Regions from separate parts of the Symbiobacterium sp. genome, predicted to be linked through region 3. Evidence: riboswitches for the same ligand, from Rfam matches in the RefSeq annotation. Region 3 holds a riboswitch; each other region holds the start of a gene.
The links. Region 3 has a riboswitch for S-adenosylmethionine ahead of AB2385_RS12025 (methionine ABC transporter ATP-binding protein). Riboswitches for the same ligand answer to the same signal wherever they lie in the genome.

Region 1 (9,691 bases), on a different contig from region 3:
CCCCGCGCCCGCTCAGGGCCAGGATCAGGTAGTCGGTCGGCGTGTCCAGGTCGAAGTGGATGGCCGCCGAGTGCGGGATCAGCACCCGCTCCATGCCGGCCTCCCGCAGCCTCCAGCCCAGCAGGTTGTCGTTCTCCGGCGGTTCTACCCGCTCGAGGAAAGCGGCGGGATGCCAGGCCACCAGGTCCGCGGACTGCACGTTGTTCACCACCACGGTGGGCCCACCCTGCGCCAGGGCGCGGCAGATCCAGGCGATCTCCTCCAGCGCCATGAGCGGCAGCGCCGCGCCGCTCAGGTAGATCACCGCGTCCGCGCCGGACTCTCGCACCGCCTGCCCAAGGACCCGGCCGAAGTGAAATCCTGCGGCTTCTGTGGCGAAGATGCGGGCACCCAGGCTGTGCGCGGCCTCCGCGAGGTCGCGGTGGTTGGTGGCCAGAATCACCTCGAGCCCGGCCCGCTGCAACTTCTCCACGGTGTCCAGGGTCACCGCGTGGCGCAGCTGCGCGATGCGCTCCTGAAGCTCGTCCGCGGGCAGGGGCCCGCCCTCGAAGACAATGGCTGCCGTGCGCACGGTTCCGCCTCCTGCATGGCGCAGCCCCGCCGCCTGGTGGCGGCGGGGCCGAAGTGGCCTCTGACTAGTATTCCGGCTCCAGGAGCCCGTAGTTGCCGTCGTGGCGGCGGTAGAGTACGTTGACGGTTCCGGTCTCACTATTGACGAATACGAAGAAGTCGTGCGAGAGGAGGTCCATCTGCAGGATGGCCTCGTCGACGGTGACGGGCTTCACCGGGAAGCGCTTGACCTTCACGACCTTGCCGTCGACCTCGGCGACCGCTTCCTCACCCTCGGACGCCGCAGCCATCTGCGCCTCGGCCTCCGCACCGGGGGCCGAACGCCGGCGGAGCCGGGAACGATACCGCTGCAGTTGCTTCTCCAGCTTGTCGGCAACGAGGTCGATGGAGGCGTACATGTCGTTGGTGGCCTCCTCACCCCGCAGGATGAGCCCGTTCACCTCGGCAGTAACCTCGACGATGTGGCGCCCCCGTTCCACATACAGGTTTACCTGCGCCTGAATCGGGTGATCCACGAACTTCTCGATCTTGCCCAGCTTCTTCTCGAGATACTCGCGAAGCGCTCTGGTGATCTCGATGTTCTTGCCACGTACCGCAACTTGCATAGCGCCAACTCCTCCCTTTTCGACAGGCCCTGCCGGACCCCCCTCAGGGTTATGACTTTCTTCCCCTCCGCGAGGCCGATTCCCTGCTGGGTGGAACGCCCCTTCACACATTGTCTGCCCCGGGCGCTGCTTCATCCCCAGGCGGGGACAGATTATGCACAAGGTGTGCCTATCCTGGCTGTGGATTTTGGGGATAAGCTTGTTGATAACCATTTGCACAAGGTTCGCGCGTGGGGATAACATTGTGGACGCGTGCAGGCGGGTCCCGCGTGGCCGCCGAACATTATAGCGAACGAACCTGGCGCACGGATCCAGCGGACGGAGGGCTCACAATGGAGAACGTATTCGAGTTTCCGGCGGGACTCTACGGGTTTCCCGACCTCAAGCGGTTCGTGGTAGCAGACGTCCCCGGCGGCGGCGACGTGTTCAAGCAACTCCTGGCCCTGGACCAGCCCGAGGTGGGCTTCACCCTGGTCTACCCCCTAGCCTTCTTCCCCGACTACGATCCCGACATCCCCCCGGAAGACCTGGAGGCGGTGGGCGCGGAGAACCCCGAGCAGGTGCTGCTCTACGCGATCGCCCGGGTGCCCGAGTCGGTGCAGGAGGCGACGGCCAACCTGCGGGCCCCGCTGCTCTTCAATCCCTTCACGCGGAAAGCGCGGCAGATCATCCTGTCCGACGACCGGTACCAGACCCGCGAGCGCCTCTTCCACAGGATGAAGCCCACGCCCCACGAGGAGGCCCTCTGATGCTCGTCCTCTCCAGACGCCTGAACGAGTCCATCCTGATCGGCGACGACATCGAGATCAAGATCGTGCAGGTGCGCGGCAACGGCCCGCAGGCGGTAGTGCGCCTGGGCATCACGGCACCCCGGTCGGTCACCGTCCTGCGCAAGGAGATCTACGACGAGGTGGTGGCCGCCAACCGGCAGTCGGCCCAGCCGCCCGCCGCCCTGCCGGCCGCGCTGCTCGAGGCGCTGAAAGACCGGTCATCCGGCGAAGATGCGTGAAGCCGGAATGGGCTTGTCGGAGACGGCCACCACCGCAAGGCTGACGCTGCGGGCGCCGGTCGCCCGCAAGACGCGGGCCGCCGCGGCCGCGGTCGCACCGGTGGTGAGCACGTCGTCCACCAGCAGGGCGTCCCGGCCCGCCCACGCCGGCACCCGTCCGCCGCGCACCCCAAAAGCGCCGGCGAGGTTCTGCCACCGCGCCTGCCGGTCGCGCCGGGTCTGCTCACCGGTGCGCCGGAGCCGGACCAGGTCCCCTTCCGCCACCGGCACGCCCAGCTGCGCGGCCAGACCATGCGCGATGCAGGCCGCCTGGTTGTAGCCGCGCTCCCGCTGGCGGCTCGTGTGCAGCGGGATCGGGATGATCACCTCCGGCGGGTCGGTTACACGGGCGGCCAGCCGCTCGCCCAGGGCCCGGGCCAGGGCCTGCCGCCCCCGGAACTTCGCATGGTGCACCGCCGTGCGCAGGGCGCCGCGGTGCAGGCCCAGGGCCCAGACGCGCCCGAAGGGCGGCGGCTCCACGCACTCCACGCAGAGCCCCCACCCCCCGGTGATGGGGCGGCTGCAGTTGGCACACAGGCGCACGTCCGGCCCGAAGGGCATCGCCGCCCAGCAGTGGTCGCACACCGGCACGGTCTCCGCAATGGTGGCCAGCGGCGGCAGTGTGTACGCCAAGGGCCCGCCGCAGGTCACGCACGTGCTCCGCTGCGGCCAGAGGAGGGTCACCAGCCCCTCGACAACGGTTTTCCACAACGCGGTTCACCCCCGGGCGCACTTCGCCGCGGGGGTTGTGTTATCCTTCTTTTTCCAGATTTCGTCCCAGCTCCACCACCACGACACGCGGGGACTCCGCCGCCGCCACCGCCCGGGCGATGGCCTCCTCCCGGGGCAGGTGGCCCAGTTCCAGCACGGGCACGTGTCCGAGGCGCCGGGCCAGCCGGGCCAGCACCGCAGCGGATTCGTCCCGCGAGCCCAGGTCCACCAGCACCAGCTCCGCGTCCACCTCCCGGGCGAACTGGAGCACGGCGTCCTCCAGCCATTCCGCCTGGTCGCGCACCAGCACCACGTAGGCCACCGGCTCGGCGGCGGAGCGGATGCGGCCGATCAGCTCCGCCACCTGCGCCGCGGCGCTCACCGCGCCGTAGGCCGCCAGGGCCAGCATGCCCCAGAAGAGACCTTCCCGCACCGCCACCCCCTCCTGATGGGTAGGGTATGAAGCAGAACCGGGAGGAGGTGCGAGGGAGGCGCTCAAGCGGGCAGAGTATTGAAAAAAAGCACGCCGGCGATCGCGCGGCGTGCTTTTTGCTTGCGGTTACAGGCCCGCCAGCTGGCGGATGGCATCGACCCGGTCGGTGCGCTCCCAGGGCAGATCCAGGTCGGGGCGGCCGAAGTGGCCGTAAGCAGCGGTCTGCCGGTAGATCGGGCGGCGCAGGTTCAGGTCGCGGATGATGGCGCCCGGCCGCAGGTCGAAGACCTCCTTCACGATCTCGGCAATCCGGTCGTCGGGAAGCCTCCCCGTCCCGAAAGTGTCCACGAGGACGGAGACCGGATGGGCGACGCCGATGGCGTAGGCCACCTGGACCTCGCAGCGGGTCGCCAGGCCGGCGGCCACGAGGTTCTTCGCCACCCAGCGGGCGGCGTAGGCGCCGGAGCGGTCGACCTTGGTCGGGTCCTTGCCCGAGAAGGCGCCGCCGCCGTGACGGGCGTAGCCGCCGTAGGTATCCACGATGATCTTGCGGCCGGTCAGCCCCGTGTCGCCCTGCGGGCCGCCCACCACGAACCGCCCGGTGGGGTTGATGAAGTAACGGGTCCGGTCGTCCAGCAGGCGGGGGTCGATCACCTCGTGGATGACGTTTTCGATGATGTCCTTGCGGATCTGCTCCTGGGTCGTGTCCGGGTCGTGCTGGGCAGAGATCACGATGGTATCGATGCGCCGCGGGCGCCCGTCCTCGTACTCCACCGTCACCTGGGTCTTGCCGTCGGGCCGCAGGTAGGGCAGGGTGCCGTTCTTGCGCACCTGCGCCAGCCGCCGGGCCAGGCGGTGGGCGACGCTGATGGGCATCGGCATCAGCTCGGGCGTCTCGTCGCAGGCGAACCCGAACATCATCCCCTGGTCGCCCGCGCCGATCTCCAGCTCCTTCTCCTCTACCTTGCCGCGCACCTCGATCGCCACGTCCACGCCCTGGGCGATGTCCGGCGACTGCGGGTCGATCGCGGTCATCACGCCACAGGTCGAGCCGTCAAAGCCGTACTTGGCCCGGGTGTAGCCAATGTCGCGCACCACGTCGCGCACGAGGCCGGGGATGTCCACCCACGCCTCGGTGGTGATCTCGCCGGAAACGATCACCAGGCCCGTGGTCAGCAGGGTTTCACAGGCCACCCGCGACCTGGGATCGACCGCCAGGAGGGCGTCCAAAATCGCGTCGGAAATCTGGTCGGCCATCTTGTCCGGATGCCCTTCGGTGACAGACTCAGAGGTGAAGAGATACCGCCCCTTCTGCTGAACCATGTTCGTCCGTTACCTCCTCGGTGGGTGCGGCGCTCGGGCGTCCGCGATCGCACACATCAAAAACCCCCTTCGGAACGAAGAGGGTTGGATGGCGCTGCGCTTCCCTCTTATCTCCCGGTAGTGTACCCGGCTGGAATTGGCACCTTGCCTGGCTGCCCAGGCGGTTGCCGAAGCTTCATCGGGCCAGTCCCTCCGCTTCTCTCGATAAGAGTATTCTGTTCTACGTGCTATGCTAGAATACCACCGCCCGCTCTGAGTGTCAAGCAAGACTGGTGCTCACCAGAACCACCAGGTTGATCAGCCCGTGCACGAAGACGGCGGGCCAGACGGAGCCGGTCCGTTCGTAGGCCCATGCGAACACCAAGCCGCACACCAGCGCGACCGGCAGGACGTTCCAGGTGGGCCAGTGGGCAACTGCAAAGACGAGCGCGCTCAGCAGCATGGCCCACCCCGCACCGGTGCGGGTACGGAACCAACGGTAGAGAAAGCCCCGGTAGAACACTTCCTCATACACAGGCGAGATCACGCAGGCGGAGACGAAGGCGACCGTCACGGTCACCAGGCTCATGTTGGCGCGCAAGCCCTCGGTCTTCGCGTTCGCGTAGGTGTTGCCGACCAGGCGGGTGAGCTCCATGGCCAGGATGCTCCCGGCCAGTGCGATGACCGTCCAGAGCAGGATCAGCCCCCACGTGCGGGCGGGGAAAGGCCGCAGCCCGACCTCGCACCACGGGAGGCGCCGGGGGCGCAGCGCCACAAGATAGAGGCCGCCGATCAGAACCAGCGCGATGGTCAGCCCGGTCAGGGTCCCGGAAACCACGGGGTTCGCGCTCCACTGTTCGTACAACCCCTGCAGTCCCCGCTTGACCACCGCCATGACGAACACGAACTCCAACAGGAGGAGGGCCACCAACTCCCTCCAGCCCCAGGGATCCCCTCGCCGCCAATCTGGCTGAGACATGCTTTCTCCCCTTTCGCCAGATTGGCATTATAGCAATTACTCCGCCTCCCGGACAACGGCCTCGTCGACCAGCGCGAACTTCAGCGTGGCCTCCGCCTTCAGCTCGTCCCCCACGAACGCCTTTCCCCTGCCGACGCCCAGCCCCCGGCGGATGCCCACCAGCTCTACCTCCAGGCGCAGCTGGTCCCCGGGCAGCACGGGCTTGCGGAAGCGGGCGTCGTCGATGCCGGCGAAGAGCGGCACCTTGCCGGCGTGCTCCGGCTGCGAGAGTACCGCCACAGCACCCGCCTGCGCCATGGCCTCGAGGATCAGCACCCCCGGAAAAATCGGGTTGCCGGGGTAGTGACCCTGGAAGACCGGCTCGCCGGCCGACACGTTCTTCACCGCCACCACGCGGCGGCCCGGTTCCAGCTCCAGCACCCGGTCGATCAGGAGCATCGGGTACCGGTGCGGGATGATGGCCATGATCTCCCTGATGTCCAGCGGATACGCCCCCCTGATAAGTGGAATTCTTATGTTGAGTATTCCCCCGAATGCGCCTCCTCTCCTCTCCGGGAGCGAGACTTGACGCGGGCCGCCATAGGCGGTACGATTACCCCACGGGGTATGGCTCGCAACAGCGGAGGTGTTGCATCGCATGATTCAGATCACCCCGGAAGCCGCCGCCGAGATCTCCCGGCGCCTTGCGGACAAGCCGGAGAAGGTGGGCTTCCGCATCTTCGTACAGGGTTTCGGCTGAGGCGGTCCCAGTTTGGGACTGGCTCTGGAAGAGCCGAGCGACACGGACGAGACGATCGTGAACGAGGGCGTGCGCGTCTACCTGGATCAGCGGGTGGCGCACTGGTTCGACGGGGCCGTGCTGGACTTCAAGCCCGACGAGTGGGGCGGCGAGTTCACCTTCAGCCACCCCGACGTGAGCCGGTGCTAGCGATGTCGCCGAGCGACCATGATGACGAGGGGAGCGGAACTCCGCTCCCCTCGCTGCATGACGGGGACTACCTGCACCAGTGCTTTGGTGCTATCGGGAAGATCCATCTCGGGAGTGATGGCGCCCTCCGCCCCCACCCATTATTCTGAGGGTAGTTCCCGCGCATGCATTTCACCGCCGAAAAACGACATTTCGCCGGTGAAAAACAGCATTTCACCGGAGTGCATATACAATTTGCACAACCGGCTCACCAGGAGGACGATCATGATCGCATGGGAAGGCTTCCGGCCCGGCCGCTGGCAGCGGCACATCGACACCCGTGACTTCATCCAGCAGAACTACCGCCCCTACGAGGGCGATGCCTCTTTTCTGACCGGTCCCACCGAGCGCACCAAGGCCCTGTGGGAGAAGGTCTTCGCCATCTTCAAGGAAGAGCAGGCCAAGCATGGCCCCCTGAAGGTGGACACGTCCACCCCCGCTGGCATCCTCTCCCACGCCCCCGGCTACGTGGACCGGGACCTGGAGCTGATCGTCGGCCTGCAGACCGACGAGCCCGGCAAGCGGACCTTCTATCCGGCCGGCGGCTGGCGCATGGTGGAGGAGTCCATGAAGGCCTACGGCTACCAGCCCGAGGAGCGCTGGCGCACCATCTACACCAAGTACCGCAAGACCCACAACCAGGGCGTGTTTGACGCGTACACTCCCGAGATGCGCGCCGCCCGCCACAACCACATCATCACCGGTCTGCCCGACGCCTACGGCCGGGGCCGCATCATCGGCGACTATCGCCGCGTGCCGCTGTACGGCGTCGACCGGCTGATTGAGGAGAAGCAGCGGGAGAAGGCGGCCACCGAGCCCTGGACCATGGACGAGGAGACCATCCGCCTGCGCGAGGAGCTGACCGAGCAGATCAACGCCCTCAAGGAGCTGAAGGAACTCGGCAACTGGTATGGCCTCGAGCTGGGCCGGCCGGCAGAGAACGCCCACGAGGCCGTGCAGTGGCTCTACATGGGCTACCTCGGCGCCATCCGGGAGCAGAACGGCGCCGCCATGTCCATCGGCCGCATCTCCACCTTCCTGGACATCTACATCGAGCGCGACCTCGAGCGGGGCCTCATTGACGAGGCCGGCGCCCAGGAGCTGGTGGACCAGCTGATCATCAAGCTGCGGCAGGTGGCCTTCCTGCGCACCCCCGAGTACAACGAGCTGTTCAGCGGCGATCCCACCTGGGTCACCGAGTCCATCGGCGGCATGGGCCTGGACGGCCGCACCCTGGTCACCAAGACCTCGTTCCGCTTCCTGCAGACCCTCTACAACCTGGGCCCCGCACCCGAGCCGAACCTGACCGTGCTCTGGTCGCACCGTCTGCCCGAAGGGTTCAAGAAGTTCTGCGCCCAGGTCTCCATCGACACGTCGGCGATCCAGTACGAGAACGACGACGTGATGCGCCCGCTGTGGGGCGACGACTACGGCATCGCCTGCTGCGTCTCCGCCATGCGGATCGGCAAGCAGATGCAGTTCTTCGGCGCCCGGGCCAACCTGGCCAAGTGCCTGCTCTACGCCATCAACGGCGGCGTCGACGAGAAGACCGGCCAGCAGGTGGGCCCGAAGCTCCAGCCCATCACAGGCGACGTGCTGGAGTACAACGAGGTGCGGGAGCGCTTCAGCCAGATGATGGACTGGCTGGCCCGGACGTATATTAACACACTCAACATCATCCACTACATGCACGACAAGTACAACTACGAACGGCTGGAATTCGCCCTGCACGACCGGGACATCTACCGCACGATGGCCTGCGGCATCGCCGGACTCTCGGTAGTGGCCGACTCGCTCTCGGCGATCAAGCACGCCAGGGTGAGGCCGATTCGCGACGAGCGGGGCATCGCCGTGGATTTTGCGATCGAGGGCGAGTACCCGGCCTACGGCAACAACGACGAGCGGGTGGACAGCATCGCCCGTGAGGTGGTCGAGGAGTTCCTGGAGAAGCTGCGCAAGAACAAGACCTACCGGAACGCCGAGGTCACGCTCTCGGTGCTCACCATCACCTCCAACGTCGTCTACGGCAAGCACACCGGCACCACGCCGGACGGCCGGAAGGCGGGCGTTCCCCTGGCGCCGGGGGCCAACCCCATGCACGGGCGCGACAAGAAGGGCGCCATCGCCTCGCTGAGCTCCGTGGCCAAGATCCCGTACGACGCCGCAAAGGACGGCATCTCCAACACCTTCTCCATCGTGCCCGCCGCGCTGGGCAAGACGCCGGAAGAGCGGCGAAGCAACCTGATCGCCATCCTCGACGCCTACACCAGCCAGGGTGGGCATCACCTGAACGTGAACTGCCTCCACCGCGAGACCCTGCTGGATGCCATGGAGCATCCTGAGCGTTACCCGCAGCTCACGGTGCGGGTCTCCGGCTACGCCGTGAACTTCGTGAAGCTGACCCGCGAGCAGCAGCTCGACGTGATCAGCCGCACGTTCCACGAGAGCCTGTAGATGACGGAAGTAGCTGGCGGGGTGGGGCGGGTCCACCTCGTACCGACACCCGGCCGTGCGCTCCGCACGGGCCGCATTCACTCGGTGGAGAGCTGCGGGGCCGTGGACGGCCCCGGGCTCCGGTTCGTGGTCTTCCTGCAGGGCTGCCCCCTCCGCTGCCGCTACTGCCACAACCCCGACACCTGGGACCCCAGGGGCGGCACCGAGGTGACAGTGGGCAGCCTCGTGGAGGAGATTCGGAAGTACATCCCCTACATGAAGTTCTCCGGCGGCGGTGTGACGGTGAGCGGCGGTGAGCCGCTGCTCCAGCCCGACTTCGTGGCCGCCCTGTTTGCCGAGTGCCGGCAGCTGGGCATTCACACCGCCCTGGACAGCAGCGGCTTCGCCCCTGCCGAGCGCGCCGAACGGGTGCTCGCGCAGACCGACCTGCTGCTGCTGGACATCAAGCAGCCGAACCTCCTGCGCCACAAGGCGCTCACGGGGGTTGACGGCCGTCGCCCCCGCACCACGGCCCGCCTGGCCGCGGCGATGGGGATTCCGATGTGGATTCGCTACGTGGTGGTGCCGGGTTGGACCGACGACCCAGCGGATGTGGAAGCCCTGGCCGACCTGGTGCTGACCT
Region 2 (9,691 bases), on a different contig from region 3:
TGGCCATCAACCCGGCGGAACTCCTGGAGCAGGTGGCGGAGGAGTTCGTCCCCGCCCTGCGCGCCGCGGGGATGGAGTACCGCCTGAAGCTACCCCCCGACCGGGTGACCATCACCGCAGACCCCGACCTGCTGGTGCGGGCGCTGGAGAACCTCATCTCCAACGCCATCCGCTACGGAAAGGAGGGCAAGGTGGTCGAGCTCGAGCTGGAGGTGCGGGAGGCTGAGCGGGCGGTGCTCATGCGGGTTGCGAACCGCGGCAACCCGATCCCGGTGCACCTGCTCGACCGCATCTTCGACAGTTTCTACCGGGGCGAGACCTCCCGGTCCCGCCAGACCGGCGGCGCCGGCCTTGGACTGGCCATCGTGAAGAACATCGTCACGCTCCACGGCGGCAGCGTGCGGGCGATCAACGAGACCGAGCGCACCGTGTTCGAGATCCGGCTGCCCATGGGCGCCCACGCGGGATACCAGGCGCTCCCCGGATCGGCGGGGTGATCGACGAACGTCTCTGGCCCGGGCGAGGCCGCACGCTGCAACGCTCGCAGCGTCCCCGGTCTGGGGCGTCGGAATGTGACACGTCCCCCGGTCGGGTGCGCCAGAGCGCGGAGGACAGCGCCCAGGCCAGGAGAGATGGGACGGCGTGGGCGGATGCCCCCGAGTGCGATGCGATATGGCAACCCACATCGAGACGAGGTCGTTGCGGCCGGGTTTCTGTGGCGGCGTCCACGGAAGCCCGGCTGCCGTGTCGGGGCTCCGTTCCGCCGTGGCCGAGGCGTCGTGCGCCCCGACGCCCATTCTGCGCGCCGGCAGTGAGACGCCTTCCCTCCGAGTTGGGTTCGGAGGGGGGGTAGGAAGGCGTCTTCGGAGATAGAGGGAAAAAAGGACCGGTATTTTCCCCGAGATCGGGGGAATTTCTGCCCCCTATTTGCCCCGGAGTAGGGGTTTTTGCTGTCCCGAGGGGTGAACACGTCTCCCGCAAGAGCCCGTCGAGGGGTGTTGACGGGCCGGATCTACTCCCGGGGGGTATGGATGCGCCGCGATAGGGGGCAAGAATTCCCCCTAATTGGGCAAAAATAGGGGGCTGATTTTCCCCCTATTTCTGAATGCCCGGCTGGCCGGCCCGGTCCCCGGCACCGTCCGGGCGTGCGCCAGGGAGACGTTGCGCAGGGGCCGGATGCGCTGCGGGATCAGACCTCCGAGCGGCGCAGCGGGTCGCGGACCCCGTCGTGAGACGCCTTAAGAAACCCGTAAGCCGCAGGTGAAGCGGCGGTAAGGTCGGTGCGCTATGGTAGGCATGTAGCAACGCGAAGGGAGATGCCTGCCTTGCACATCCGCAAACGCTTACGCACGGCGCTCCTCCTTGGGGCCGTCGCACTGGCCGTCTGGGGCGCCCGGCCCGCCGCAGCCGTGGACCCGGGCCGGGAGGTGCAGGAAATCGGCCGCTGGATCCGGGAGCGCCAGGAAGAACTCGCCCCGACTCCGCAAGGCGACCCGGTCTGGCCGGTCCCGGGGTACACCGAGGTCACGTCTGGGTATGGCCTTCGCCTGCACCCCGTGCTGAGGCGGCTTCGGCTGCATGCGGGGGTTGACATCGGGGCGCCGGAAGGGGCCCCTGCGGTCGCCTGCCTGGACGGCGTGGTGCTCGTCGTCGCCTCCCTTCCCGCGTATGGGCAGATCGTCGTGATCGACCACGGGGGGCGGCTGGCCAGCGTGTACGCTCACCTCTCCGGGGTGGCGGTGCGGGAGGGGGAGCGGGTGACCCGCGGGGCGCGCGTCGGCAGCGTGGGCGCCACCGGCCAGGTGACGGGTCCGCACCTGCATTTCGAGCTCCGGCACGACGGCGAGCCGCTGGACCCCGCCGGACTCCTCGACGGACTCCTGTGAGTGGTCTTGCCCCACCGCTCAGGGATTGTTATACTGGGCTCTAACAAATCCATACCCTGCTCGATTCATCGAGAGTGGCGGAGGGACTGGCCCTGTGATGCCACGGCAACCGGCTCCGGGCGGAGAACGGTGCCAATTCCAGCGGACGGCGGGTCCGAGAGATGAAGCGGGCGCAGCGAACTGTCTGCGAACCCTTCGTTCTCGAAGGGTTCTTTGTGTATGGGGGCCCGGGCGGCACATCCGGGCTGGGGAGGCGAGACATGTGGCACGGCTCTTGAACAGGCTGCAGCAGGGTGCCTTCTGCGTGACGGTGGAGATCGACCCGCCCCGGGGGGCGAGCGTGACAAAGACCCTGGAGCGGGTGCGCCGCTTCGCCGACAGGGTCGACGCGGTGAACGTGGCCGACTGCCCGATGGCCAACGTCAGGATGAGCCCCATCACCCTGGCGCACCTGCTGCAGCGGGACGGTCAGGTGGAGGCGATCTTCCACCTGACCACCCGCGACCGCAACGTGATCGGTCTGCAGGCGGAACTGCTGGGGGCGGCGGGGCTGGGGGTCCGCAACATCCTGGCCCTGCGGGGCGACAACCCCGAGCAGGGCGACCACCCCGGGGCCCGCGGCGTCTTCGAGGTGGATACGATCGGGCTGATCCGCCTGGCGGCCACCCTCAACCGCGGGCAGACGCTCTCCGGGGGTGCGCTGGATCACCCCACCGACTTCGCCATCGGCTGCGCCTGCAACCCCGCCGCGGCGGACCTGGAGGCCGAGGTTTCACGGCTGGAGCAGAAGGTCGAGGCGGGGGCACACTTTGCGCAGACCCAGCCCATCTTCGACCCGCGGCAGTTGGAGCGCTTCCAGGCGAAGCTGGCGGGGCGGGTGCGGATCCCCATCCTGTACGGCATCCTGCCCCTGAAGAGCTACGACTTCGCCCTGCGCATGAACCGGGACGTGCCCGGCATCGTGGTCCCCGACCCCATCCTCGACCGGATGCGCGACCGGGGCGAGGAGGAGGGCCTGCGGCTCGTGGCTGAACTCCTGCGGGAGATCGGCCCGCACGTCCACGGCGTGCACATCTTCCCGATGAACAGTGCGCGCCTGGCCGTGGCGGTGCTGGACATCATCGACGAACTGGGGCTGCGCCGGTCCCGGCGCCAGGGAGAGTAGTGCCGGGCGAGGCGGATCATGGGGCCTGCGGCGCTCGGTGACTGCGGCGCCGGTGAGTGGCCCGGGGCCGCGGCAGCGCCCGGGGGCCGCACCCCAGGCCCGCCGTCTCGCCGAGAGGGGTGAAGCCATGCTGGCGCATACGATCCTGCGGCCCCCCGCCGCCCAGCTGTCCCTTCCGCCCCAGGACGTGCTGCGCCTCCTGGGCTACCGGGAGGGGCGCACCCGCCTCACCCGGCGGGACGAGGAACTGGTGGAGAGGGGCATGCGGCTTGCCCGCGACGCGGCGGCACCAGCCGCGAGCGTGGCCTGCTGCGCCGCCCGCGTGGACGGCGAGTGGGTGCGCACCGGCGCCCCGGAAGTCGCCTGGCGCTCCCGCACCCTGGCCAGGCTGCTGGCGGGTACGGAAGGCGTCACCCTGGTCGCGGCGACTCTGGGGCCCGACGTGGACAGGCTGATCGAAGAACTGTTCCAGCGGGAGGAGTACGCCCTGGCCACCGTCGTGGACGCGGCCGGCTCCGCCCTGGTCCACGGGCTGGCGAAGTGGGTGCGGGAGACGCTGACCGGGGGCGGGCTCACCCCCCTGTACGCACCCGGGTACGGCGACTGGCCGGTGGAGGAGCAGATCCGCCTGGTGGAACTGGCCGGCGGGCCGGCGATCGGCGTGACGTGCACGCCGACGTGCTACCTGCAGCCCCGGAAGTCGCTGGTCGGGCTGTTCGGCTGGCAGCCTGCCGGGGCTCCGGAGCGGCCGGCCCTCGGCTGCAGCCGTTGCGCGAAGGTGGATTGCCCGTACAGGGTCCGCAGGGCGCCGGTCACCGGGGCGGCGCCCCGACGGGGATAGGTGGGCGGGGCAAGCGGAAGAGGCCCGGGCCGTCCGGCCGGGGTGCGCCCCGGGAAAGCGGACGGCGGTGCGGTGAGCGGTGCAGGCCCGGGAGCCCCGTGGGACTTGACGCCACTGCACGGATTCGAAGGAGGGGATGATGCGATGGGGCTGCTTGACCTCCTGGGCCGGGAGGTCCTGGTCTGCGACGGAGCGATGGGCACGATGCTGCAGGCGCACGGACTGCCCGCCGGAGCGTGCCCGGACCTGTGGAACCTGGAGCGGCCGGACGCGGTGATGGCCGTCCATCGGGCCTACGTGGAGGCCGGGGCGCAGATTATCGAGACCAACACCTTCGGCTCCACGCCGATCCGGCTCTCCCACTACGGCCTCGCGGATCGGTGCCACGACATCACCGTCGCCGGGGTGCGCTGCGCCCGGGAGGCCGCGGCGGGTCGGGCCCTGGTCGCGGGGTCGATGGGGCCTCTGGGTGCGCTGGTGGAGCCGCTGGGCGACCTCACCTTCGCTGCAGCCTACGCCCAGTTCGCCGCCCAGGCGCGGGCCTTTGCCGAGGCGCGGCCCGACTTCATCATCATCGAGACCATCGCCGACCTGAACGAACTCCGGGCAGCGGTGCTGGCCTGCAGGGATCATGCTCCTTCCCTCAAGCTGATCGCCCAGATCACCATCGACCCCAGCGGCCGCGCCTTCACCGGCACCGATCCCGAGACGGCCGCCCTGGTGCTGCAGTCGCTGGGCGTGGACGTGATCGGCCTCAACTGCTCGGTCGGCCCGGACCTGATGGTGGAAGCCGTGGCCCGCATGGCCCGGGTGGCCCGGGTGCCCATCTCGGCCCAGCCCAACGCCGGGCTGCCGCTGCTCCAGCCCGATGGCACCACCCGGTTTCCCATGGGGCCCGCAGACTTCGCCGCCTACGGCCCGAAGCTGGTCGCCGCCGGGGCGTCCGTGGTGGGCGGTTGCTGCGGCACCACGCCGGAGCACATCCGCCGGCTCCGGGCGGCGGTGGAGGGTCTCCGGCCGGCGGGCCGCCCCGGTCCCCTCGCCCATACCCTGGGCCTCGCGTCCCGCACCCGCTCGCTCTTCTTCGTGGAGCAGAACCTTCCGGTGGTGATCGGCGAACGCATCAACCCGACGGGCCGGAAGCTGCTGACGAAGGACATCCGGGAAGGCACTTTCGCCCGGGTGCGGGCGGAGGCGAGGCGGCAGGTCGAGGCCGGGGCCGCGGTGCTGGACGTGAACGTGGGCGTGCCGCTCATCGATGAGCCGGCGGCGATGGCCCGGGCCGTGCGGGTGATCCAGGAGGCGGTGGACGTCCCGCTCTGCCTCGACTCGCCCAACGCCGCCGCCCTGGAGGCGGGCCTCAAGGCCTGCGTCGGCAAGCCGCTCATCAACTCGTTCAGCCTGGAGGAGGGGCGCGCCGAGGCGGTGCTGCCCCTGGCGAAGCGCTACGGCGCCGCCGTGCTGGGTCTCACCATCGACGAGAAGGGCATCCCGTCCTCCGCCGAGCAGCGGGTGGCGATCGCCCGCCGGCTCGTGGAGGCGGCGGAGGCGTACGGCATCTCCCGGCACGACGTGGTCATCGACCCGCTGGCGCTCACCGCAGGGGCCCAGCAGGCCCAGGCCCGGGAGACGCTCAAGGCCGTGCAGCGGATCACGGAGGAGCTGGGGGTGCTCACCTCACTGGGGGTCTCCAACGTCTCCTTCGGCCTGCCCAACCGGCCGTTCCTGAACAGCGTCTACCTCACCATGGCCGTGACCATGGGGCTCTCCATGGCCATCCTGAACCCGCTGGACGAACGGATGATGGACACCATCCGGGCCCTGCGGCTCCTGCTCAACCGGGACCGCAATGCCCGCACCTACATGGAGGTGGTGGGCCCCAAGCGGCTGGTGCACACGGCGGAGGAGGCGCTGCAGGGGCAGAGTGCCCCCGCTGGTCCGGGCCCGGGTGCGACGGGTGCGCGTCCTTCTGCGCGCACCGCTGCTCAGCCGGGCGGGGCGGGAGCCGGCGGGCCCGTCCCTGACGCGGCGGGGGCGCCGGCAGGCGGCCCGCCCGCCGGCCCCGCTCCCGAGGGCCCAGCCGCACCCTCCGTTGCGGAGGGGTTCCCCGCACCGCCGGCTCCCCGGGACGAACTGGGGGCCAAGCTGTACCGGGCGGTGCTCGAGGGCGACCCGGAGGGCATCCTGCCGCTGGTGGAGCAGGGCCTGGCCGAGGGGCGGGACCCCATGGGCCTGCTCAACCAGTACCTGATCCCGGCCATCGAGGAGGTGGGCCGGCTCTTCGGCGAGGGCATCTACTTCCTGCCCCAGCTGATGCTCTCCGCCCAGGCGATGAAGAAGGCCTTTGCCCGCCTGAAGCCCGAGATCCAGAAGGCGAAGCGGGGCCAGACCGAGGTCGGCACCGTGGTGCTGGCCACGGTGGAGGGGGACATCCACGACATCGGCAAGAACATCGTGGCGGTGCTGCTGGAAAACTACGGCTTCCGGGTGATCGACCTGGGCCGCGACGTGAAGGCCGAGGTGGTGCTGGACGAGGCCCGTAGGGCGGGGGCGGACATCGTCGGCCTCTCGGCCCTGATGACCACCACCATGCCGCAGATGAAGCGGGTGATCGACCTCTTCGCCCGGGAGGGCTTCGACTGCCCGGTGATCATCGGCGGTGCGGCCACCACCCGGGCCTTTGCCGAGAGGATCGGCGCCCGGGGTCACGGCCGCGACGCCCAGGAGGCCGTGGCGCTGGCGCTGGAGATCATGAAGGAACGGGGCGCCCGGCGCAAGGAGTAGTCCGAGACGCGGTGCCGCTGTGAACGTGCCGGAGCCGGCGGGGCGGTGAAGCCCGTCGGGCGGCCGGGAAGGAACCGAAGGGAGGGATGGGCGTGGGCTGTCGCGTGAGGGCTGCGGGCCGTGAGTTCACGGTGCCCGAGGGGACCCTGCTGTCGGCGGCGCTGAACCGCGCAGGCGTGTTGATCGAGACCCCCTGCGGCGGGCGGGGGCAGTGCCGCAAGTGCCTGGTGCGGGTGACCCGCGGGGCGCCCGCACCCAGCCCGGCGGATCGGGAGCAGCTTTCCCCGGCCGAACTGGGCCAGGGTTTCCGCCTGGCCTGCCAGCTGCGGGTGGAGGGCGACCTGGAAGTGGCCGTGTTCCCCGCCGCGGCGGCCGACGCCCGCAAGGCCGGGCTGGGCGGGCTGAGCGGGCCGGTGGAGGTCGATCCCTGGGCGCCGCTCCGCCCGGCCGGCCCTTCGCTCGGTCTCGCCCTGGACGTGGGCACCACCACCCTGGCCGCCGCCCTGCTGGACCTCCGCACCGGGGAGGAGCTGGCCGTGCAGGCCGCGCCCAACCCCCAGGCTGCCTACGGGGCGGACCTGATGAGCCGCCTCTCCCATGCCATCCAGGGCGAGGCGGAGGCGCAGGAGCTCACCCGGCTGGTGCGGGAGGCCGCACTGCACCTGCTGGACGGGCTGCTCAGCAAGGCAGGGGCCCGGCGGGAGGACGTGGTGACCGGCACGCTCGTGGGGAACACGGTGATGCACCACCTCTTCCTGGGGCTTCCCGTCGCCGGCCTGGCGGCGGCGCCGTACACCCCGGCGCTGCTGGAGGGGCGGACGTTCGCCATCCCGGGTTTCCCACCTCTCTACGCCCTGCCGGGCATCGCCGGCTTTGTGGGCTCCGACGCGGTGGCCGCCGCCCTGGCTGCGGGCCTGGACGAGGGCGAGGGCACCATCCTGCTGGTGGACGTGGGCACCAACGGCGAGATCCTGCTGCGCCACGGCGGCCGGCTCTACGCCTGCTCCGCCCCGGCCGGCCCGGCGTTCGAGGGGGGCGAGATCAGCCAGGGAATGCGGGCCGGCCCCGGGGCTATTGAGGCGGTGCGCTTCGACGGGACCGACCTGGTGGTCGAGGTCATCCCCGGCCCCCGGGGACGCGCCGCATCCCCCAGTGCCGGATCGGCGGAGACAGGCAGAAGTGTTCGGGGCGGCCAGGGGCAGGGCAGCCTGTCCCAGGGCACCCCGGCCCGGGGGATCTGCGGCTCGGGGCTGCTGGACGCCGCTGCGGCGCTCCTGGACGCCTCGCTCCTGGACTGGACCGGCCGGCTCACCCGGACGGGCCCTGCCGCCCGGCGCATCGCCGCGGACGGCCTTTCGGTGGAACTGGCTCCGGGCGTCGGGCTCACCCAGCGGGACATCCGGGCACTCCAGCTGGCCAAGGGGGCCATCCGGGCGGGCATCGACCTGGTGCTGCAGGTGGCCGGCACCGGTCCCGAGGCGCTGGACGAGTTGCTGCTGGCCGGCGCCTTCGGCACGTACCTGCACCGGGAGAGCGCCCTGGCCGTCGGCCTGTTGCCCTCCATCCCACCCGATCGCATCCGGCCGGTCGGCAACGCCGCAGCCGCCGGCGCCAAGCTGGCGCTGCTCTCTGCCGGGGCGCGGGAGCGGGCGGAGAGGCTGGCCGCCAGTGCGCACTTCGTGGAACTGGCGACACACCCCGACTTCGAGGAGATCTTCATGGCGGCGCTTAACTTCCCAAGACGGTAAGCAGCGCTGGGCCCGCACGCCGGTGCGGGCCTGCCGCTTGTATCGGTGATCGCGGGCGGGGGGAGGCTACCGCCCGAACAGACTCAACCGGATGAGAGAGGAGTGTTCCATGGTCATAGCGCGCACCGCTGCCCTGCAGCGCATCCTGGCCGCCGCCCTGTCTGCGCTGGTCGCAGTCTCCACGCCGGTCGGCTGCGGCCGGGGTGGTGCGCCGTCGCCCGGCGCGCCGCCGCAGGGCGGAGCCCCGCCCGCGGAGGAACCCGGGGGAAGCCGGGGGGAGGAGCCTGCGCCTGTCTCGGCGGTGCCCGACTGGCTGGACTACCTCACCCTCGAGGAGAAGCTCGGCCAGCTTTTCTGGGTGGGCCTCCCGGGTGCGGAGCTCACCCCCGAAACGGAGGAGTTGCTGGCGGAGGGGAAGGTGGGCGGCTACATCCTGTTCGGCCGGCAGGGCAGCGACCCGGAGCGGCTGCGCCGCCTCACCGCCTCCCTGCAGGCCGCGGCGGCCGCCCGGGAGCGGGCCACGCCCGGCCTCGTCATCGCGGTGGACCACGAGGGCGGGCTGGTGCAGCGCTTCGGCCCGCCGTTTACCCAGTGGCCGGGCAACATGGCCCTGGGGGCCACCGGCTCGGAGGAGTACGCCGAGCAGGTCGGGCGGGCGATGGCCCGGGAACTGCTCGCGGTGGGCGTGAACATGAACCTGGCGCCCGTCGCCGACGTGAACAACAACCCCGCCAACCCGGTGATCGGCACGCGCTCCTTCGGCGAGGACCCGGCGCTGGTGGCCCGGCTGGCGGCGGCCCTGGCGAGAGGCCTCCAGGCGGAGGGGGTCAGCGCCGTGGCCAAGCACTTCCCCGGCCACGGCGACACCGACGTCGACAGCCACCTCGACCTGCCGGTGGTGGGCCACGACCGGGAGCGGCTGGACCAGGTGGAACTGCGGCCCTTCCGGGCGGCCATCGCCGGGGGAGTCGACGCGGTCATGGCGGCCCACGTCGTGTTCCCGGCCGTGGCGCAGGACGGCCGCCCCGCCACGCTCTCGCCCTCCGTGCTCAACGGCCTGCTGAAGGAGGAACTGGGCTTCCCGGGCGTGGTCATCACCGACTCCATGGACGGCATGGCGGCGATCACGGACCACTACGGCGTGGCGGAGGGGCTGGTGCTCGCCGTGCAGGCCGGCGCGGACGTGGTGCTGGTCACCGAGTCCTTCGGCGTGCAGCGTTCGCTTTACGACAAGCTGCTGCAGGCGGTGCGGGAGGGGCGGATTCCC
Region 3 (9,691 bases):
GGCCGCTGTGGAGGCCGCCGGCCTCGCAGATCGGATGACGCACGTTTCGACGGGCGGCGGCGCCTCCCTCGAGTTCCTGGAGGGCCGTGAGCTTCCCGGCGTCGCCTGCCTGGAGACCAAGGAGTAAATGGGCCTTCTCGACCGGCTTCTCGGTCGCCGGAGGGCGGATTCGCCAGCGGCCAGGTGGATGCTCCGGCGGGACCGGGCCGAACCTGAAGAGGTGGTGCAGGAGCACTTCCGCGCCCTGGTGGCGCACGACCTCGAGTGGATTCTGGCCACGCTGACCCCGGAGCGGGCCCGCCTGTACAACGGGCCCGCCACCCTGGACAAGCGGCGGCTGTCGGTGCGGGCGGCGCGCGTGACCCGCGTGTCGCCCGCACCGGACGCGCCGGCGCCGCGGATACCGGGGTACGGTGAGCAGCAGATGCTGCGGGTCGAGTACGAACTGGAGCTGGTCCCGACCGAGGAGCGCCGCGACCCGACTCTGGCGGAAGGGCCGCAGTGGTCCTACTTCCTGCTGGTGCGGGAGCGGCCGGGCAAGCCCTGGCTGATCGCCGACTGGGGCCGGTAGCCGGGGCGGATGTGTGCAAAGGAGGAGCCATGCCATGCGGGTACCGGTAATTGCTGCGAACTGGAAGATGAACAAGACGCAGGCGGCCGCCCGGCAGTTCGTCGCCGACTTCCTGCCCCGGGTCGCCGGCCTCAGCGGCGTGGAACTGATCATCTGCCCGCCGTTCACCGCCCTCGCGGCGGTGGCCGAGGGGCTGAAAGGGTCGAACGTCGGCCTCGGTGCGCAGAACATGTGTGAGCACGATCCGGGCGCCTACACCGGCGAGATCGCGGGCGAGATGCTGACCGAGATCGGCTGCCGGTACGTGATTCTCGGCCACTCGGAGCGGCGCCATATCTTCGGCGAGACCGACGAGCGGGTGGGCGCCAAGGTGCGGGCGGCGGTGCGCTACGGCCTCACGCCGATCCTCTGCGTCGGCGAGACGCTCGCGGAGCGGGAGGCCGGGCAGACCGACGCGGTCAACCGCCGGCAGCTGCTGGCCGGCCTGGAGGGGCTGATGGCCGAGCAGGTGGCCGAGATGATCATCGCCTACGAGCCCGTGTGGGCCATCGGCACGGGCAGGAACTGTGACCCGGCCGAGGCGCAGCGGACCATCGCCGCCGTGCGCGCAGTGGTGGCGGAGGTCTACGGGGCCGAGGCCGCGGCCAAGGTGCGCATCCAGTACGGCGGCTCGGTGAAGCCTGCCAATATCGGCAGCTACATGACCCAGCCGGACATCGACGGCGCCCTGGTCGGCGGCGCCAGCCTCGATCCCGCTTCGTTCGCCGCCATTTGCGAGGCGGCGCGGTAGAGCAGAAGACGCGCAGGGCCCGTCGCACCAGGTGCGGCGGGCCCTTGACCATGATGCGGACCGGCAGGGCGCCGATCGCGGGCTGTCCCTTTGACACAGGGTACGGGGTACAGTAATCTGGGGTCAGGGGGTGGTTGCACGTGAACATCAAGGAGACCAACCCGGCGTTGTACCAGGACCTGATGCGCCGTCTGAAGCGGATCGAGGGCCAGGCCCGGGGCGTGCAGCGGATGTTGGAAGAGGGTCAGGACTGCGAGCAGATCCTCATCCAGTTGGGTGCGATGAAGGCAGCCATCAACCGCGTGGGCATGAAAGCTGCCGCGTGCAACATGGGCCTCCAGGTGATTGAGGCCCTGAAGCGGGGAGAGGACCCCACCGCCGCGGTGGATGAAGTGGTCGAGCAGTTCATCAAGTTGGGCTGAAAACCAGGCTGACGCGACGAAGGACCGGGCGCTGCCGCCCGGTCCTGTTTGCCGCACGTCACCCCTCGTCGTCCGGGTCCTCCCGCTGCCTGCCGCGTCTTCCTCGTCGTGGCGCTCCCGGCGTCCCCGCAGTCGGGTCGCCGGACAGGTCTCCTATGAAGCCGTCTCCAGCTGCGCCAGGGCGTTGTCCAGGATCTGATACATCTCGTGCTTCGGCCGGAAGCCCACCAGTTGACCGATGGGCTTGCCCTTATGGAAGAGGATCATGGTCGGGATCGACATCACGCCGAACTGGCCCGCCCAGTGCTGCTCCTCGTCCACGTTGAGCTTGGCAATCTTGATGCGGTGGCCGTTGTCCCTTGCGTAATCTTCCAGGATCGGGCCGATCATGCGGCAGGGACCGCACCAGGGGGCCCAGAAATCGACCAGCACCGGCAAGTCCGACTGCAGCACCTCCGCCTCGAAGGTGGCATCGGTGATCGGAACCGTGTACTGCGCCATGAGCGCTCCCTCCTGCTCAATGATACCCCGTATGGTATCTCTTCGTGCTTAGGACGCCTTTAGTCTGCACGGGGATACGGCTCGGGCGCGCACACTACCATCGAAAAGCGCAAAAGAATTGGGGGAAAGCTCTTCCACAGGCCGACCCAACTTTGGTAAAATGGCTTTGCAAAAGTGCTGCGGTATGCGGTGGGAGTCGCCCGCAGACTTTAATGAGGAGTGCAGGAGGTGACCCGGTACGTTGTCCGCCTATCGCAGACCCGTAGCGTTGATCGTGTTGGACGGGTGGGGGATCAACCCCAATCCCCGGGGCAATGCGGTGGCGATCGCCCGGCATCCCAACTTTGACCGGCTGATGGCCCGGTACCCCCACACGACCCTCACGGCATCGGGAGAGGCGGTGGGCCTGCTACCCGGGCAGATGGGTGACTCGAATGTGGGCCACCTGAACCTCGGGGCGGGGCGCATCGTCTACCAGACTCTGGTTCGCATCCATCGCGCCATTCGCGACGGCTCGTTCTTCACGCTGCCCGCGTGGCAACTGCCCCTGGAGCGGGCCCGGAAGCCCGGCGCTGCCCTGCATCTGATGGGACTCGTCTCCGACGGCGGCGTGCACAGCCACATGGACCACTTGATGGCCCTGATCGAGCTGGCCGCACGGGAGAAGGTGGAGCGGCTGTATGTCCACGCCTTCCTGGACGGCCGCGACGTGCCGCCCAAGTCCGCCCTTCCCTATCTGGAGCAGGTGGAGGCCAAGCTGAAGGAGGTCGGCGTCGGCCGAATTGCCACCATCGCCGGCCGGTACTACGCCATGGACCGCGACCGGCGCTGGGACCGCACGCAGAAGGCGTTCCTGGCCATCACCCGGGGTGAGGGCGAGCGGGCGTCTTCCATCCAAGACGCCATCGAGAAAGCGTACGCCCGGGGCGAGACCGACGAGTTCGTGCTGCCCACGGTGATCGAGGGCGTGGACGGCCGCCTGGGGCCCGATGACGGGGTGATCTTCTTCAACTTCCGGCCCGACCGGGCGCGGCAGCTTGTGCGCGCCCTGCACGAGACCGCTTTCGACGGTTTCAAGCGCCCCGAGGACTTCCGGCCCGTCCCGCTGGTCACCATGACCCAGTACGACCAGACCTTCACCGACATCCCCGTTGCGTTCGGTCCCCAGTTCGTGGACGTGCCGATGGGCCAGGTGGTCTCCGAGGCCGGCCTGCGCCAGCTGCGCATCGCCGAGACCGAGAAGTACGCGCACGTCACCTACTTCTTCAACGGCGGCGAGGAGCGGGTTTTCCCCGGCGAGGAACGGGTGCTGATCCCCTCGCCGAAGGTGGCTACGTACGACCTCAAGCCGGAGATGTCGGCCTACGAGGTGGCCCGCGAGGCGGTGAAGTGGGTTGAGCAGGATAAGACCGACTTCATCGTGCTCAACTTCGCCAATCCCGACATGGTGGGCCACACCGGCGTGCTGGAGGCGGCCGTGAAGGCCGTGGAGGCGGTGGACGAGTGCCTCGGCCAGGTGGTGGACGCCCTGCTGGCCAAGGGCGGTGCGGCCATCATCCTCGCCGATCACGGCAACTGCGACCAGATGATCGACTACGAGACCGGCACGCCGCACACCAACCACACGCTGAACCCCGTCCCCTGCATCCTCGTCGACGACCAGCGGCTGACGGCCAAGCTGAAGCCCGGCGTGCTGGCCAACGTGGCGCCGACGCTGCTGGAGATCATCGGCCTGCCCAAGCCGCCGCAGATGGATGCCGATTCGCTGCTGGTGAAAAACGCGGAAGGAGCCTGATTTCCCATGACGACGATCGTGAATGTGCACGCGCGCGAGGTCCTGGATTCCCGCGGCAACCCCACCGTTGAGGTCGAGGTGATGCTCTCCTCCGGCGCGTCCGGCCGGGCGATCGTGCCCTCGGGCGCTTCCACCGGTCAGTTCGAGGCGGTGGAGCTGCGCGATGGCGACAAGTCCCGCTACGGCGGCAAGGGCGTGCTGAACGCGGTCCGGAACGTTAACGAGGTGATCGCCGAGGCGGTTACGGGTCTGGACGCCGCGGATCAGGTGGAACTGGACCAGACGCTGATCCGGCTCGACGGCACCCCCAACAAGGCGAAGCTGGGCGCCAACGCCATTCTGGGCGTCTCGCTGGCCGCCGCCCGCGCCACCGCCGCGGCCCTGGGCATCCCGCTCTACCGCCACGTGGGCGGCCTGAACGCCCGCGTCCTGCCCGTGCCGATGATGAACATCCTGAACGGCGGCAAGCACGCGGACAACAACGTCGACATGCAGGAGTTCATGATCTTCCCCGCCGGGGCCCCGTCGTTCGCCGAGTCGCTGCGCATGGGCGCCGAGGTCTTCCACGCCCTGCGCTCCGTGCTGAAAGCGAAGGGCTACAACACCGCCGTCGGCGATGAGGGCGGTTTCGCGCCCGACCTGAAGTCCAACGAGGAGGCGATCACCGTCATCCTCGAGGCCATCGAGAAGGCCGGGTACAAGCCGGGGCAGGACGTCTTCCTCTGCATGGACGTCGCCTCCTCGGAGCTCTTCCACGACGGCAAGTACGTGCTGGCCGGCGAGGGCAACAAGGTCCTCACCACCGAGCAGCTGATCGACCTGTGGGACAGCTGGACCCGGCAGTACCCGATCGTCTCCATCGAGGACGGCGTGGCCGAGGACGAGTGGGACGCCTGGGTCGAACTCACCCGGCGGCTGGGCGACCGGGTGCAGCTGGTGGGCGACGATTTCTTCGTCACCAACACCAAGCGGCTGTCCCGGGGCATCGAGGCCGGCGCGGCCAACTCCATCCTGGTGAAGGTCAACCAGATCGGCACCCTGACCGAGACGATGGAGGCCGTGGCCATGGCCCACCGGGCGGGCTACACTGCCGTGATGTCCCACCGGTCCGGCGAGACGGAGGACACCACCATCGCCGACCTGGCCGTGGCGCTCAACTGCGGGCAGATCAAGACCGGCGCCCCGTCCCGCACCGACCGGGTGGCCAAGTACAACCAGCTGCTGCGCATCGAGGAGGAGCTGGGCGACGCCGCCATCTTCGCTGGCCTCTCCGTCATCAAGGGCCGGAAGAAGTAGGATTGAGCCCGGCGTCACGTGGGTAGAATGAGGTTGGGCGCCAGACTGGCCGGGCGCCCAACTGGAGGCCGCTGTCGCCGTCCCACCGTACAGATGCCGGCGAAGCGTGGCCTCGCCGCTACCTGATAGCGGAGAGGACCAGCAAGGTTGCGATGACGATGATCGACTGAACCGCTTTGGGTCCAATCTCGATCGTGATCTTCACCATGGCTGGCCCCTCCTTTCCGGGACTGGCCGCCAGCCTCCGCCATCAGGATATCAGACCGGGGTTGCGAAACTTGTCGAAGTTTGGCGGCCCCGGTTCCTGATTGATTGTACGATTCACCGCGATGTGGTACAATTGACAAGCTAACATGGGCAGCAGGAGGGGGTGAAGCAATGACGACATTCGTGCTGGTGCTTCATACCCTGTTTGCGCTTGGCCTGATCTCGACGGTTCTCATGCAGTCCGGCAAGAGCGCGGGCCTCTCCGGTTCCATCGCAGGCGCCGGCGAGCAGATCTTCGGGAAGAAGAAGGGCTTGGACGAGATCCTGAACCGGTTCAGCATGGCCTTCGCTGTGCTCTTTATCCTCACGTCAGTGGTCATGCTCTTCCTGGAGACGCGGGGTTAGTGTTACGCAGCGATATAGGTGCGAAAGGGGGTCGGGCGCAAGTCTGGCCCCTTGTTCGTTTGTGGGGGGTGTGCCATGCCGATCGTCGCCCGCAGCGGTGAGCCGGTGTTCGTCCGGGGCGGTCCGGTCGGTTGCCTGGCCCTGCACGGCTTCGGCGGTTCGCCGGCCGAGATCGGCCCGGTGGTCGCCGCCCTGGCGGAGCGGGGCTACACGGTGGCGGCGCCCGTGCTGCCCGGGCACGGCGGCGCACCGCCGGAACTGGCGCGCACCCGGTTCCGGCACTGGATCCGGGGCGCCGAGCAGGCCCTGGAGCATCTGGAGGCCGAATGTGCGCATGTCCACCTGGTCGGCTTTTCCATGGGCGGGCTGATCGCCCTTCATGTCGCGGCCCGCCGGGAGGTCGGCTCGGTCTGCACCCTGGCGGTTCCCGTCCTTCTGGAAGACCCCGCCCCGCTCATGGATCACCTCGCCCGCTACCTGAACCCGCCTCCCGGCGCCATACGCTCCCTGGTGCGCCTGGCCCGCCTCGTGCGCCGAGACCTGGGACGGGTCACCGCTCCCGTGCTCGCACTGCAGGGCGACCGCGACAGGTGGATCGCACCGGAAAGCGCGGCGTACCTGGTCAGCCACGTGTCCAGCCGCCACGCGGTGTGTCGCGTCCTCGCGGGGCGGGGGCACTTCCTGGCCCTGGAACGCGGCCGGAAGGAGGTCGCGGCGCAGGTGGCAGACTGGATCGCGTCATCCGAAATCGGGTGGAGACCTTAAATGCTGGGTCTATAAACCAAAAGGGCCATCTCCAAATGGCCCTTTCCCCGAATAGACCATTAGCACCCATTCGGGTACGATATTTGTGAAGTCTGTCACAATAGGCGGGTGATCTCTGGTGATCGGACCAGTCCTGCGTCGTGCCAAGGCTGGGCGGCCGCCGAGCCGGCGAGAGATACTGCTGATGCTCCGGGCCGACGAGAGCGAGTACCAGAGCCTGCTGGAGGTGGCCGGACGCATCTGCCGGCAGACGAAAGGCGACCAGCCGTCGCTGCGAACCCTGGTGGACGTGGAGACCGTCGGGAGTCGGGCCCGCGCCCTCGACATCATCGGGAACGCCTGGCAGCAGGGATGCGAGTCCGTCCTGCTGTGCGCGTCGTCGGCATATGAGGCCGTGGAGGAGGTGGCGGTCCTCATCCGGGAGATTCGCACCCACATGGGCATGTGGGTTGCGCTCGGGATGGGCGAGCGTCCCTACGAGGTGTACGCGCTGTGGCGGCAGGCGGGGGCCGAGGAGTATCTCCTGCCCCACGAGTGCAGTAACCCGCAGCTGTACGCCCGGTTGCATCCCGGCCATTCGCCGGCCGAACGCCTCACCCGCTGCCTCTGGCTCCGGGGCCTCAACTACCGCGTGACGGGCGGACTGTGCGTGGGCGTTCCCGGCCAGACCAGTGAGGACGTGGCGGACGACCTGGAAGTGCTGCGGAACGCGGCTTTCACGGGGGTGGTCCTGCGCGCCGCCACGCCGGGGGCCGATGTGCTGCGGGTGCTGGCGATCGCGCGGCTCTGCCTGCCCCGGGCCGACCTGTGGGTGGCCACCGACGATCCCGTTCTGCAGGCCAGGGCCCTCACCTGCGGGGCGAACATCCTGGCCACGACCCACCTGGAGGGCACGGCCCCCCGCGAGCGACTGATGACCCTGATGACGGTCGGATGAGACCAGCAATTACACATTTCCCTGTTGACGGGTGCCACGCACCGTGGTAATGTAAGGCTCAACACAACTACATAGCGTTGACTCTTATCCAGAGTAGGCTGAGGGACTGGCCCGATGACGCCACGGCAACCGGCACGTATCCCGCGTGCAACGGTGCCAATTCCTGGTGGAAGGCACTTGCCTTCCCGAAGATAAGAGGCAGCCGGAAGAACTTGACCTTTTTCTGTGCGCCTCTTTTCGGGCGCACTTTTCTATTGCTGTGCAGTATGGCGGTGATTCCGGGGTGATTGAACTCAAGGACCTCACCAAAGTGTTCAGGCAGAACGGGCAAGAGACGGTGGCGCTGCGGAACGTGAGCCTGCGGGTGCCGAAGGGCGAGATCTTCGGCATCCTGGGGCAGAGCGGCGCCGGCAAGTCGACCCTGATCCGGTGCGTCAACCTGCTGGAGCGGCCGACGTCGGGTGAGGTATGGGTGGACGGGCGTGAGATCACCCGCCTCTCCCCTGCCGAACTGCGGGCGGTGCGCCGGGAGATGGGCATGATCTTCCAACAGTTCAACCTGTTCGACTCCCGCACGGTCGCCGGCAACGTGGCCTACCCCCTGGAAGTGGCGGGCTGGCCCCGGCAGCGCATCAACGAGCGCGTGGCGGAGCTGCTGGCCCTGGTGGGCCTGTCCGACAAGGCCGGCGCCTACCCGGCGCAGCTCTCCGGCGGGCAGAAGCAGCGGGTGGGCATCGCCCGGGCCCTGGCGCTCGGCCCCAAGCTCCTGCTCTCCGACGAGGCGACCTCCGCCCTCGACCCCGACACCACCCGGTCCGTGCTCGACCTGCTGCGCGAGATCAACCGGCGGCTCGGGCTGACCATCCTGCTGATCACACACCAGATGGAGGTCGTGAAACAGGTCTGCGACTCGGTGGCCATTCTGGAGGAAGGACAGCTGGTGGAGCAGGGCCGGGTGCTGGAACTGGTCGGGCGGCCGGGCTCACGGCTGCGGCAGCTCCTCTACGAGCCGTTCCGCGACACGGGTTTTCACGTGAGCCCGCAGGGCGTCCTGGTGGCGCTGTTCTTCGTGGGCCAGTCGGCCGAGGAGCCGCTCATCAGCTCGGTGGTTCGGAATTTCCAGGTGGATGCCAACATCGTGCAGGGTGCCGTCGAGCGCATCGCCGGGACCACCGTGGGCCGGCTGCTGGTGGAGCTCACGGGCCGGCCGGAGGACGTGCAGGCCGCCCTGCAGTACCTGGAGGCGCGCGGCGTCTCACCGGAGGTGATCCAGCGTGGCTGACCTGGGGCCGATGATCTTCAAGGCAACCCTGGAGACGCTTTACATGACGGGGGTTGCGGCCCTGTTCACGCTGCTCTTCGGCGTGCCGCTGGGCGTGCTGCTGGTGATCACCGCCCGGGGCGGGATCTGGCAGGCACCGGCCCTGAACCGCACGCTCGGGGTGCTGGTCAACATCGGGCGCTCCACGCCCTTCGTGATCCTGATGGTGGCCGTGGCCCCGCTCACCCGGGCGATCGTGCATACCTCCATCGGCACCACGGCGGCCATCGTGCCGCTGGTGGTGGCGGCCGTTCCGTTTATGGCCCGGGTCGTGGAGCAGGCGCTCCACGAGGTGAGCCCCGGCCTGGTCGAGGCCGCCCTCGCCATGGGCTCCACCAACTGGCAGGTGGTCACCAAGGTCCTGCTGGCCGAGGCCAGGCCCTCCCTGGTGCGGGGCACCGCACTGATGCTGGTCAACCTGGTGGGCTACTCGGCCATGGCCGGCGCCATCGGCGGCGGCGGCCTGGGCGACGTGGCCGTCAAGTGGGGATACAACCGCTTTCAGATGGACGTGATGTACGTCAGCCTGGTTGTCCTGGTGGTCCTGGTCCAGGTGATGCAGTGGATTGGCGATAACCTGGCAAACAGGTTTACGCATAAATAGACGCAACAGAAATTGAGGAAGGTGAGTGTGAGATGAACCGGAATGTGCGTCTCGTGCTGGCTCTGGTCCTGTCGCTG

Region 1: another riboswitch for S-adenosylmethionine. It lies ahead of metK (methionine adenosyltransferase); the one in region 3 lies ahead of AB2385_RS12025 (methionine ABC transporter ATP-binding protein).
Region 2: another riboswitch for S-adenosylmethionine. It lies ahead of AB2385_RS01535 (methylenetetrahydrofolate reductase); the one in region 3 lies ahead of AB2385_RS12025 (methionine ABC transporter ATP-binding protein).

Annotation. Positions count from the first base shown of each region.
Region 1 covers NZ_JBFNEH010000002.1:82,736-92,426, reverse strand. Annotated here, with positions in the region: gene AB2385_RS01185 (hypothetical protein) at 1-571, opposite strand, end outside; gene raiA (ribosome-associated translation inhibitor RaiA) at 636-1,175, opposite strand; gene AB2385_RS01175 (flagellar assembly protein FliW) at 1,508-1,924, shown strand; gene csrA (carbon storage regulator CsrA) at 1,924-2,184, shown strand; gene AB2385_RS01165 (ComF family protein) at 2,164-2,934, opposite strand; gene AB2385_RS01160 (hypothetical protein) at 2,975-3,367, opposite strand; gene metK (methionine adenosyltransferase) at 3,494-4,690, opposite strand; SAM riboswitch class I at 4,795-4,901, opposite strand; gene AB2385_RS01150 (lysostaphin resistance A-like protein) at 4,950-5,597, opposite strand; gene fabZ (3-hydroxyacyl-ACP dehydratase FabZ) at 5,685-6,131, opposite strand; gene AB2385_RS01140 (hypothetical protein) at 6,400-6,576, shown strand; gene pflB (formate C-acetyltransferase) at 6,841-9,069, shown strand; gene pflA (pyruvate formate-lyase-activating protein) at 9,070-9,691, shown strand, end outside.
Region 2 covers NZ_JBFNEH010000003.1:41,699-51,389, forward strand. Annotated here, with positions in the region: gene AB2385_RS01525 (sensor histidine kinase) at 1-497, shown strand, start outside; gene AB2385_RS01530 (M23 family metallopeptidase) at 1,326-1,886, shown strand; SAM riboswitch class I at 1,949-2,054, shown strand; gene AB2385_RS01535 (methylenetetrahydrofolate reductase) at 2,149-3,051, shown strand; gene AB2385_RS01540 (hypothetical protein) at 3,179-3,892, shown strand; gene AB2385_RS01545 (homocysteine S-methyltransferase family protein) at 4,037-6,676, shown strand; gene AB2385_RS01550 (ASKHA domain-containing protein) at 6,769-8,424, shown strand; gene nagZ (beta-N-acetylhexosaminidase) at 8,534-9,691, shown strand, end outside.
Region 3 covers NZ_JBFNEH010000037.1:6,100-15,790, reverse strand. Annotated here, with positions in the region: gene pgk (phosphoglycerate kinase) at 1-127, shown strand, start outside; gene AB2385_RS12070 (hypothetical protein) at 188-571, shown strand; gene tpiA (triose-phosphate isomerase) at 606-1,361, shown strand; gene AB2385_RS12060 (metal-sensitive transcriptional regulator) at 1,502-1,783, shown strand; gene trxA (thioredoxin) at 1,937-2,284, opposite strand; gene gpmI (2,3-bisphosphoglycerate-independent phosphoglycerate mutase) at 2,526-4,079, shown strand; gene eno (phosphopyruvate hydratase) at 4,086-5,375, shown strand; gene secG (preprotein translocase subunit SecG) at 5,754-5,987, shown strand; gene AB2385_RS12035 (alpha/beta hydrolase) at 6,063-6,752, shown strand; gene AB2385_RS12030 (hypothetical protein) at 6,937-7,689, shown strand; SAM riboswitch class I at 7,771-7,887, shown strand; gene AB2385_RS12025 (methionine ABC transporter ATP-binding protein) at 7,973-8,971, shown strand; gene AB2385_RS12020 (methionine ABC transporter permease) at 8,964-9,614, shown strand; gene AB2385_RS12015 (MetQ/NlpA family ABC transporter substrate-binding protein) at 9,647-9,691, shown strand, end outside.